2 regions of the Sporosarcina beigongshangi genome follow, and region 1 is predicted to be linked to the other one. Evidence: riboswitches for the same ligand, from Rfam matches in the RefSeq annotation. Region 1 holds a riboswitch; the other holds the start of a gene.
What was found. A riboswitch is a leader RNA that binds a small molecule or an ion and turns the genes downstream of it on or off. The one in region 1 is predicted to bind thiamine pyrophosphate.
Positions count from the first base shown of each region.

Region 2: linked by a shared signal. The riboswitch ahead of tenA (thiaminase II) and the one ahead of tenA (thiaminase II) in region 1 are both predicted to bind thiamine pyrophosphate.

Region 1 is NZ_JAWLIR010000008.1:8,685-14,958, forward strand. It holds gene R2B77_RS05830 (AAA family ATPase) at 1-1,919, opposite strand, end outside; gene R2B77_RS05835 (exonuclease SbcCD subunit D) at 1,916-3,073, opposite strand; TPP riboswitch at 3,223-3,326, shown strand; gene tenA (thiaminase II) at 3,543-4,235, shown strand; gene R2B77_RS05845 (ABC transporter ATP-binding protein) at 4,222-4,971, shown strand; gene R2B77_RS05850 (ABC transporter permease) at 4,968-5,708, shown strand; gene R2B77_RS05855 (ABC transporter substrate-binding protein) at 5,705-6,274, shown strand, end outside.
Region 2 is NZ_JAWLIR010000031.1:95,812-102,085, forward strand. It holds gene R2B77_RS13885 (choice-of-anchor I family protein) at 1-1,613, opposite strand, end outside; TPP riboswitch at 1,819-1,925, shown strand; gene tenA (thiaminase II) at 2,020-2,709, shown strand; gene thiM (hydroxyethylthiazole kinase) at 2,706-3,449, shown strand; gene thiD (bifunctional hydroxymethylpyrimidine kinase/phosphomethylpyrimidine kinase) at 3,446-4,282, shown strand; gene thiE (thiamine phosphate synthase) at 4,245-4,928, shown strand; gene thiW (energy coupling factor transporter S component ThiW) at 4,925-5,422, shown strand; gene abc-f (ribosomal protection-like ABC-F family protein) at 5,519-6,274, opposite strand, start outside.

The sequences.
Region 1 (6,274 bases):
ATTGCCTTATTTTGCATCAATTCCTCTGCTATTTTGCTCTGCTGTGCTAGCTTGTCCTTCAATTGGCTTAGTTCCTGTCGCGTCGTACGAAGTAACATAACTTCCTCTTCCAACTGCTTTTTAAGTGTATGCAATTTGCTGTTTTCAGCTTCAACCTGCTCCACATCAACATCAATTTTGACAAGCTCACTCTTTTTCACGATTACTTGCTTGAAAGAACTATCATAATTCGCTACCGCTGTCCGGTACTTACTCTCGATGCGCGCCAAATTGTCGTTTGCCTTTTCAAGTTCTTCCTTCGTAACCTCAACCTCACCACGATGCGCTTTCTGTGGATGATCTCCACTTCCACATACAGGGCAAGCTTCTCCGTCATGAAGCGTCGCTGCTAATGTTGCCGCTTCGTTCATAAGCCAATCTTGCGCTAGTGTTTCGTATTCTTTTTTACTGTCCTGATAAAAGGCTTCCTGTTTATTTCGCTCGTTGGCAAATGTAGACGTTTGTGCTGCCAATCCAATAAATTCATCGACAATCCGGCATTTTTCGATTGTAACTGCTAGTAATTCAACTTGATCATCAAATACAATTAGCTTCTTTTCTAATTGCTCTATCTGATTTTTGAAGGCATTTACTTTTTCTATTTCAGTGGCTGATTTTTCATTTGTTGTCTGCAAGCTTGCCTGGCGTGTCTGCCATTCTTTTTTTAGAAGAACAAGCGCCTCTTTTTTAGATGCCAGCTCTGCAACTTTCGGCAATGCATCCTGTAACCGAATCAAGCTCTCCGCCAATTTTTCCCGCTCAGTTTTTTTTCCTTCTTCTATTATATAGCGGGTTTCAATCTCTTCTACTTCTTTTGCAATCAGTTGAACACTGTGAACAGCTTTTTCAAGTTGCCCTGTTTTAGTGCCAACCTCCTTCTGAAGCTCTACAAATTGCCTTTCTAATTGTTCAACCGCCACTGCCCGCTCCGCATCCCCAAGTCGCTTCGCTTCTTTTTCCAAAAATGGGACCTTATTCGATAGATCTGTGTAGAGCGCTTGTCTTTTGGCCAACTCCTCGAATCGCTCATTTACTCCTTTGGCTGCATGGTACTTTTCAAGCATCTCTGCATGTTGTTGGACAGCCGTGTCATAATGATGTTTATCGACTACTATTTTTTCATCATAAAATAATTGCTCCGTCCTCAATGCGCTCATCACTTGATGATCATTAAAGTTATCATTGGCCAATACATTAAAAATAGCAGAATCGCGCTGTGGTAATAATGATGGGATTTGCTTAATCAGTCCATCTTTTTGTTGCTTTTCGCTGATTAGTTTAGCTTGTGCCTCATCTTTCTTACCCTTCAACTTGTCTACAACTTCACGATAGGGTTCTGTTCTAAATATTTTCCGCATAATTGTTTCTTTATTTTCTGTATCTGATGTTAAAAATTTTCGAAACTCCCCTTGTGGCAACATGACAATCTGGCTAAATTGAGCCTGTGTAAAACCAATTAGTTCTTCAGCTTTCTTATCGATTTCAGACACAATTTGCCGATCGACAATCGGGACTTCTCCGTCAGCTGTCACTTCATAAAACTCATAACGGGCAGCCGTTTTCGTTTTATTACCTTGTTTGACATACGGAATTTGACGCAGTATGCGATACGTTCGGTTCTGAATATCAAACAACAACTCAACTGTTGTCGGTACAGCATCGTCCGCAAAGTCACTACGCATCGCTCCACTATCCGTCCTGTCTTCACCACTCGCTTGTCCATATAAAGCAAAGCAAATCCCATCAAAAATCGTCGTTTTCCCAGCACCCGTTGCACCTGAAATTACGAACAATCGATTATCTTCTAACTCCCTAAAATCGACGATTTCCGTCCCTTTATACGGTCCAAATGCCGTCATCGTTAATTGGATAGGTCTCATTTCTCAAGCCCCTCCTTATGCATAACTTCGTGAAGCACTTGCGCAAACAAGGTCTCCGTCTCTGTATCTGCGGCTTCGCCCTTCATTTCCTCGTAAAATGCTTTAAATAGAGCAACGTCATCCTGTTTCTCATGTTCAATTCGGGATTCATCCTCTGTCTTTCTTCTTGGGATATGAATTTTTCTTTCTATATGCATAGCATTTGGATAAACCGACCGTATTTTTTCCATTGGGAATAAAACCGGCGTGTCATCTAACAATTTAACAAAGACAAAATCATCACTGATTGGATGCAATAAAATATCCCCCATCGTGCCTTCGACTGTCCTCATATCATGCTGAGGTATTAGCTCCCGTTTTTCAACCGTCACTTGACCTTGTGCATCAAGTTCAACAATGAAAAAACCTTTGTTGTGATGTTCCTCAGAAATTGAATATTTCATAGGTGAGCCCGCATAACGAATCGTTTCATTCAGCACAAAATGCGCCTGATGCAAGTGACCTAGTGCTGTATAATGAAACAGCTCGAATAACTGCGCTGAAACATATTCTGCACCACCAATGGCTAATGGCCGTTCCGAATCGCTCGTATTCGCTTCACTTTCTCCGTGTGAAGTGACAAATGCATGTCCTACAAAAACATGACGTGTATCTTTTTGCAAGTTTTCTTGAATTCCTTCTATTACTTTTTTCATCGCATCGTTATGATTCGAAATCTCTTCATCACCGTGAAGATGCTTCACAACAGACGGGTCTGCAAACGGCACTAGATGGAAATGAACTTCGCCGTGTTCATCTGATAAAATGACTGGCTCAATGTGCTTCGTCATTTGACCAGCAATATGATATCCGTTGGCCCGCATCAATCCACTTCCAAAATTGAGGCGGCCTGGACTATCATGGTTTCCACCAATGGCCAAAACAGGTATCTTCAGTTCCATAATAATTTTTTCCAGTACTTCATCCAATAGTGCAACCGCTTCTGTTGGGGGTACCGCGCGATCATACAAATCACCCGCAATCACGATAGCGTCCGGTTGCTCTTCCTTTATTGCCTCAATAAATTGATCAAGCACATAGCGCTGACCGCCCGTCATATAGACTCCTTGAACAAGCTTGCCCAAATGCCAGTCTGCTGTATGAAAAAATTTCAATTTCATGTCCCCTTTCAATGCTCTTTTCTACTACTTTACAGGACTGAGACGTAAAAATGAATTCCTTCCCCCTTTCCTCCTATTTCCAAACTAGTAGTTGACCTTATAGTCTAGGTATGCTTATAATAGGGCAAATCCAATTGCATAAGATTCACCGCTAGGGGTGCTCGAACAGAGCTGAGAGAGGCATGTGCCTTAACCCTTATAACTTGAACTGGTTAATACCAGCGTAAGGAAGAGGTGCTGACATAATTCTGCCGGTCTGTTTTCCGGATAGCTTTGACTGTCTACAACCCACTTCTTCAAGGAGTGGGTTTTTCACTTTATTCTTCCGAATAAAGTGAAAGCCTCCGGCGGATGCCACAGATTTTCAGAGGAATTTATCGAGAAAGCTCGATAAAAATTTGGGCTCAAATACGCCAAGGCGAATTTGAGTGTTTAGATTAAAATTTTAGGGAGTGTTTTAGTTATGAAATTCACTGACCGCTTGCTTGAAAAGACATTACCAATTTGGAGACAGAATCATAGTCACCCATTTGTCCAAGGAATAGGCGATGGGACACTCGATCCGGATAAATTCAGATTTTACATGGTGCAAGATTACTTGTATTTAATTGATTATGCAAAAGTATTTGCTATTGGGGCTGTGAAAGCGGATGACTTGGAAACGATGGGTAAGTTTGCAGCACTCCTCGATGGTACACTCAACACCGAAATGGCATTACATCGGGGCTATGCAGAACGCTTTGGGATCTCTGAACAAGAACTTGAAACAGCTAAGCCCTCGCCAATTGTTCTTGCTTATACGCACTACATGCTGCATGTTTGTCAAAATGGGACAACTGCTGAAGTGATTGCGGCATTGTTGCCTTGTGCATGGAGTTACTGGGAAATTGGTAAGGAACTAAACGCCATTCCAGGCGCTGCTGATCATCCTTTATACGGGGATTGGGTGCGTATGTATGCATCAGAGGAATTCGGAGAATTGGCTAGTTGGTGTATCGATTTGATGGATAAAGCGGTGGCTGGAAAACCAGAACATGAATTACTGAAGCTGGAAGAAATCTTCCTTAATACGACGCGCTTTGAATACATGTTTTGGGATATGGCCAATGACAAACAGATGTGGCCAGGGTCGGAAACCTTACATGCTGGCGTTTAACAAGGTTTCATTCGGCTATCCATCCGGTAGCATGATTCTCGATGGGCTGAGCCTTACGATTCATCCTGGGGAATTTATTTCGATTGTTGGAGTTAGTGGTTCCGGAAAAAGCACAATTTTCCGCCTCGTTACCGGATTAGAAGAACCGTCCACTGGCTCCATTTCACTTGCTGGAGAGACAAACGGAAATCGACTCGGCAAGGTAGGCTATATGCCACAGCAAGATTTGCTTCTACCATGGCGGACGATTGCAGATAACGCCTGTCTGCCTCTTGAAATAACAGGGATGACTAAGCACACGGCACGTGAACAAGTACTGCCTTTATTAGAAGAATTCGGTCTTGCTGGAACAGAGAACAGCTTTCCTGCTGAACTTTCAGGTGGCATGAAACAGCGCGTTGCTTTTCTACGTGCCGTCCTTTCCGGTAGCCCCCTTCTATTGTTGGATGAGCCGTTTTCAGCACTCGATGCGATTACACGGCTATCCATGCAGGAATGGTTAATTGGCCAATGGAAAAAAAGACAAGCTACCGTGTTATTCATTACCCATGATGTCGAAGAAGCCTTATTTCTATCTGATCGTATTTTTTTATTAAAAAATAAACCGGTCACTTCAATCGAAGAAATCGACATCCCGCTTGTAAGACGGCGAATGAGAAGTGATAGTCATCACCCGGAAATGATTGCGTTGAAAGAGCAGTTGCTTTGTCAGCTACGAAGCGAGGTCCGCGCATGAGAAACACCTCTTCCCTTCTCATTATTGTCTTGTTCGCCGGTGTTTGGGAGCTTGGTGCACGGCTATTCAATAAACCGTTCATCCTACCTTCACCTAGTCAAATTGCTGTTCGATTTTGGGAGCTGAAGGACGTTCTTTTACTGAAACATTTGCCTATCACCTTGCTAACGATTGTCATTGGACTCATTATGTCGATTAGTTTAGGCGTTGCTATTGCTGTCTGGATGTCTGCCAATTCGAATGTTCGTAAGGCACTCTATCCAATTTTGATAGCATCCCAAATGATTCCCATTATTGCGTTGGCACCTATTTTTGTCTTATGGTTCGGTTATACCATTTGGAGTAAAGTTGCCGTCACCGTGCTAATCACTTTTTTCCCGATTACCGTCAATACATTTGACGGACTATCTTCCGGAACAAAAGACATGCACGAACTTTTTTTAACGATGGGTGCTACGAAAAAAGATATTTTCTTGAAATATTCCGTACCAACCGCACTGCCGCACTTCTTTTCAGGCTTGAAAGTCGCTGTAACACTCAGCGTAATTGGTGCAGCTATCGGAGAATGGCTTGGTGCACAAGCGGGGCTCGGATACTTTAGCCGTCGAATGATGACGCAATTTGATGGTGCCGCCGTGTTTGCACCCATTGTAGTACTAACTGTCGTCGGAATTGTTTTATTTAGTAGCGTGACATATATGGAAAATCGTCTGTTAAAATGGAGGTCAAAAAGTTGAAGAAGATTACATTATCATTAACGAGCATCGCATTAATTCTACTACTTTGCGCATGCAATCAAAATGAAACGAAAAAAGTGAGCATTATGCTCGATTGGTACCCAAATGCTGTGCATAGTTTCCTCTATGTTGCTGAGGAAAAAGGCTATTTTGAAGACGAAGGAATTGAGCTTGATATTCAGTTCCCTGCAAACCCAACTGATCCTATCAATCTTGCTGCTGCAGGAAAAGTGACGCTTGGGATTACCTATCAGCCTGATGTCATTATTGCGCGGTCCGAACAAGACATTGGTGTCAAATCGATCGGGGTCCTTGTTCGTTCTCCACTGAATCATGTCGCATTCTTAAAAGAAAGCGGTATCGAATCACCAAAGGACTTGGAAGGTAAAAACGTCGGCTATACAGGTATTCCCTTAAATGAAGCAATGCTACAAACGATGATGAATGTTGACGGTGCTGACTATAGCAAAGTGAATATGGTCGACGTTGGTTTCGAACTGAATTCTTCATTGATTGCAAAGAAAGCGGACGCCGTCATCGGTGCGTATATAAATCATGAAGTACCC
Region 2 (6,274 bases), on a different contig from region 1:
ATTGCGACAGTGCCGGACACTTCATGAGTCGCCGCTAATAGGGCATGACCTGTAGGGCTCTTATCAGCTGAAATAAAGCGCAAGCCTTCAGGTGATACATCCCCTTTAATATCCCCACTATAATCCCTACTTGTTATAAATGTAACGAATTCGGGTTTCAATGGGTTTGCGAGGTCATAGACCATAATTCCGCTCACTCGCTCCAAAGCGATAAATGCATACTGTTTACCGTCAATTTCTCCACTGACAACAGTTTCTGGTTCTGGACCTTTTGCCGAGCTCCGTTTGTCGTAGGCAATTTCCTCGTTATCCGTATTAAAAAACTTAGGAAGTGCCTCAGCTGTAATTTTCTCGAATTCACTTCCACTATCAAAAACGAGCTCCATTGTTTCAGCATTAAAGATCGAGAAACTGCGTCCGCCGTACGAATGAAGGGCCTCGTAAGAACCATCTGCAGTCATACCTTGCTCGAGTGTAATTTTTGTTTTCTTCATTTCATCAAATAATCCATCTGCCACTAACTGATCGAGTTCTTCTTGGGTGAACCCTTTATAATGATTGGCATTCAATTTAATCTTATCAGCGATATCACCGATTTCCGCCTCTTCAGAATACGGATCGTAATCTCGGGCGTCTCCTTCATTAGGTGTTAAAATATACGTTTTTCCACCGGAGGTAAACGTATCAATGGCATCTGGCATGTAAAAACCTAGAAGTGGAAGGCGTTCAATTGTTGTTTCATCATTGCGCTTCCCATCGAGCTCGTTCCCAGGAATGGAGTGGTCCTTCACCCCAAGCCCTTTCACATGAAGGATTTTTTCTGCTACAAGGTCAACTGTAGCGATGGCATTATTTTCTTGCATCGATACATACGCTAGTTTACTGTCTTCTGAAACCGCTACATATTCAGGCTCCAATTGTTGAAGAACTGTGCCTTTAGAATTCACTCGAACTTTTCCATCGATTTCTACATCTTTAAATGAAAGCGTATTTGCTGTGAAATCACTTGGTTCTTTCGTGACGTCAATGATCGAAATCGTACCTTCCGGATCAACCGCGTAATCATCACTCGGCTCTCCTTCATTTGCAACGATGGCCTTTGTTCCGTCCGGTGTAAATGTCACCATGTCAGGCAACGAACCGACTTGCACGTTCGATATGTATGCCCCGTCTTTCGATAGAAAAACAATATAACCAGGGTCTGTTTTCGGATTGCTCACAACAGAAACAGCAACTAAATCTTTTGTCGGGTGTGATGCCACGCTCGTAATATCTGTTACATTTTCAATTCCAAACTCCGCTAAAAATATGCGTTTTAATGCTCTTACTTTTGTAAATTCACCAGACGTTAATGATTCAAAAGAAAGAATATCAATTCCAGATACGACACCATTTGTTACAAAGGCACGTTTTAGTGTCTCATCATAAGCCATAATTTCAGTACCGCCAATGCCTACAGTGCTGTCATATTGACCAATTTGCGTCACCTTCAAATCATCCCCTTTATATTGAAATAAAGACGATTGTTCCGCAAATACATTATGTGGCTGACTTGCACCAAAAAGAATACTCGCTGCCGCAATGCCTGTAATTATTTTCTTTCTCATTGTCATCTGTTTGCCCTCCAAATATGTTATCTTCCTATCACCAATTCTAGCTGTCTATTATTAAGCTAGTATTAATTTATTGTGTTTTTTCATGCGTAGGTGCCAGAAGCGTTTAGTAACTTTTTATTCGGAGTGGCAAAACGACAAACAATCGTTTTATACCTTGCTAATTGTCCGAATTATGTTATAGTTGTGATGAAAATCGAATATTTATCGCCACTAGGGGAGTCTTGTAAAAGGCTGAGACGCATATAGATATGCGGACCCTTGGAACCTGATCTGGATCATACCAGCGTAGGGAAGTGGGACCGCGCTGTTTATTTATGAACCAAACCATCGTGGGCCGCTTCCTGAGCTAATTCAGGAGGCGGCTTTTTCATTTTCAATATAAGAAATATAGGGAGTGGACAGGATGACATTTTGTGAAGAAGTGCGGTCAGAATGTGATGCGTTATGGCAAGGGAGTTTTGACCATCCATTTGTCAAAGGAGTTGCGGACGGCACGTTGCCGTTAGATGTGTTCAAGTTTTATGTGCAACAGGATTCTTATTATTTATCACATTTTGCAAAAATCCAGGCGCTTGGTGCAGTAAAAGCACAGGATTTATTGACAACACAACGTTTTGCAGCTCATGCGGAGCAGACGTGTAGTGCAGAAATGTCCTTGCATGAGTCTTTTTTCGGCATGTTAGGAATAACCGAGGAAGAACGCTCGACGTTCCAACCTGCACCGACAGCTTATCAATACGTTTCGCATATGTACCGTGCAGCTCATGAAGGTGATTTGGCGGATACACTTGCTGCATTGTTACCGTGTTACTGGTTGTATTATGAAATTGGCGAAAGACTCAAAGACGCGAAACCAAATCACCCTGTTTACGATAAATGGATTCAAACATACGGTTCAGAATGGTTCGCGGAGCTTGTACAAGAACAAATTTCTCGGATGAATGAACTTGCGGAAGCCGTTTCACCTGAAAGACGTACTCAGCTTAAAGAACATTTCCGCAAGAGTAGCTATTATGAATGGCAGTTCTGGGAAATGGCCTGGACACAACAACAGTGGGCCATTCACTCATACGAAGTGGCGGCAAGCCAATGATACAAAAACTACGGGACAATCAACCACTCATACACTGCATCACAAATATTGTCGTTGCTAACTTCCAAGCGAACGGTCTTCTAGCACTCGGCGCTTCTCCTGTCATGGCGGACGCCGTAGAGGAAGCTGCCGAAATCGCTAGCATCTCGTCTTGTACCGTGCTGAATATCGGTACATTAAAACGAGAAACCGTAAAAGCGATGCTGCTTGCTGGAAAAAGTGCCAATCAGCATGGAAAACCTATCGTCCTCGATCCTGTCGGTGCGGGAGCGACCGCTTTTCGTAAAGAATCCGTTTTAGGGATTTTAGATGAAGTCGATGTCACGCTCATCCGCTGTAATGCGGGTGAGCTGGCGGCGATTGCGGGTGCAAACTGGGAGGCGAAAGGCGTCGATGCAGGTGAAGGTGAGGCAGATTTGACGGCACTTGCAGAAGAAGTTGCGCATAGGCATCATTGTATCGTTGCCGTTACTGGCGTGGTCGATATTGTCACCGACGGCAACAAAACGCTTCACATTACAGGCGGGCATCCATTGATGGCCAAAATTACAGGTAGCGGCTGCCTACTAAGTGCCGTTGCAGGGGCATTTTTGGCTGTCGCCAATGGAAATCAGTTAGGTGCAGTGGTAACTGCATGTACTTTTTATAAACAAGCTGGACAACAGGCGGCTGAAAAATCCGAGGGACCTGGCGATTTTCAAGTTCAGTTTTTGAATGCTCTTGGAGGTGAAGCCGGATGACAGCTATCGCTTTAACAGTTGCAGGCTCCGATAGTGGGGGCGGCGCAGGCATTCAAGCCGATTTGAAAACCTTTCAAGAGTTAGGCGTCTTTGGTACATCTGCCTTGACAGCTGTAACGGCACAAAACACACTCGGCGTACACAGTGTTTATCCGATTGATGCGGCTGGTGTGACCGCACAAATACGGGCAGTACTAGACGACTTCAATGTTGGAGCAGTGAAAACAGGCATGCTGTTTTCTGCAGACATCATCCGTGCTGTGGCAGAAACACTACAATCATACGACTCCCCCACGCTCATTATCGACCCTGTCATGATAGCGAAAGGTGGCGCTTCACTTTTATTAGAGGAGGCGGTCGATGCATTGAAAACATTTTTAATCCCAATGGCGTCTGTCATCACACCGAACATTCCAGAAGCGGAAGTGCTTGCCGGGATGACAATCGAATCGGATGAAGATATCGAGGAAGCCGCGAACCGCATTTTGCAGCTAGGAGCAGGAGCGGTTGTCATGAAAGGCGGACATCGACAAGGGGCTCACTATGCGGAGGATTTATTGTTATCTGCAGATGGTGAACGCCTTGCCCTTCGTTCCGAATGGATCTACACCCAAAATACACATGGCACTGGCTGTACCTTTTCTGCTGCGATTACCGCACGGGTTGCGCAAGGCATGCCCATTTCCAAGGCGGTTATCGATGCCAAACGGTTTATCCAAGCAGCCATTTCAGACGGGCTAACTCTTGGCTCGGCAGGACATGGACCCACCAATCACTGGGCATATCAACAACAGAATGCAGCGGCGAAAAAGGAGGCAGTGTTCATTGATTAAACAACAACTACAATTGTATTTCATCATGGGCAGTGTCAATACCGGGGTGTCTGACCCGCTGAAAGTATTGGAGGAAGCACTGCGGGGTGGCGTAACTTGTTTTCAATTACGGGAAAAAGGCAACAACGCTTTAGTTGGTAATGAAAAACGGGCATTTGCTGAAGCCTGTCAAACACTTTGTCAGCACTACAATGTGCCATTCATCGTCAATGATGATGTGGAGTTGGCAATTGCCATCAATGCAGATGGCGTGCACGTCGGACAGGATGACGAAACAGCCGCAATAGTACGGGAGCGGATTGGTAAAGATAAAATACTAGGCGTTTCCGTGCACAATGAGTCTGAAATGTTAGCGGCAATCAAGGTGGGTGCTGATTATGTTGGAATGGGACCAGTCTATATAACTTCATCCAAAGCAGACGCAAAACCCGTCAGCGGGACAGCTCTTATCCAACAAATGAGTAGCCTTTATCCCGCTATGCCGATTGTCGGGATTGGCGGCATTACAGTCGCTAACTTTGAACCAGTCTTAGAAGCAGGTGCTTCGGGCGTCTCCATTATTTCAGCCATCGCCTCAGCTATTGATCCCTATATCACAGTTCGCCGTTTCAAGATTGCGATAAGCAAGGAGGTTTTTTCATCATAACAACTAGAAAAATGGTCATTATGACGATGTTCGTTGCCATTGCGGTTGCCGGCTCCACATTCGTATCATTCCCAGCAGGCATCGCACGCGCCTATCCTGTTCAACATGCGGTCAATGTCGTTGCCGCTATTATGCTTGGACCTATCCCCGCCGTCATGATCGCCTTTGTGACCGGGCTCGTTCGCCTCCTCACTGGCACGGGCTCATTGCTCGCATTTCCAGGTGGTATGATTGGGGCTTTCCTAGCTGGCATTTTGTATAAGCAGTTCGGCAAAACTTGGCTCGCAGCCATCGGTGAAGTCATCGGGACCGGCGGCATTGCGTCACTTATTGCCGTTCCCTACGCCAAAATACTAATGGGTACAACAATGACTGCGTTCTTTTTTGTACCGCCATTTCTTGTATCAAGTATCAGTGGTGCAGCACTTGGTTTAGTGCTTGTCGTACGGTTACAACATACGCGGGTTGGCGGTAGGATTGGGGATACTTTGTAGATCTATTTCAATAAAAACAAGCAGCCGCCTCATTATAACTGGGCGGCTGCTTGCTCAACGTAAATATTTACTTGTGAAATCTATCGTTTCCCAAAATTATTTCCCAGGTAGTTCTCTCAACCGCCTACTCAATTCATTAAAAACCTTATCCAACTCCACATACTTCTTATCCCCCGGCCTCATCAAACTCAACTGTCCAAGCACCGCCTGTAATTCTGTTTCCAGACGCAATCGCTCCTGCGCCGTTTCTTCCGGTCGCACCATAGTCCCACGTGCTTGCCACTCCGCCAACGTCATTGGTACTTTTCGTATCGTTCCCTTGTTAAATACCAATAACCCGCCTGCCATCCGTTCCGTAAAATAACGGTCATGTGAGGCAAACAACAGCGTTCCCGGAAACGACTCCAACGTCTTTTCAAGTTCTTCCCTCGATGGTAAATCCAGATGATTCGTCGGCTCATCCAACACCAATACATCTACTCCTTCAAGGATAAACTGCATCAGCTTCACCTTCACGCGCTCCCCCATACTTAACGCCGACAATGGTAATTGCCAATGCTCTTTCGTAAACCCAAGATTCATCAAATTGGTGCGAATCAATCCCCGTTCCTGAAACGTATCGACATAAAAATACTCCGCCATCGTCATGTCCTCAGGCAAATCCAGCACCGTCTGACTCAAATAACCAATCGTCATTCCAGCCGTTGTCCATAAGTCTCCATCATACGCCTCTTCACCAAGTATCATCCGAAATAGTGTTGATTTCCCGGCACCATTCGAACCAATAAGACCAATACGCTCACCAGCCTGAACTGTAAACGACACATCTGCAAACAATTCCTGCCCCCCAAA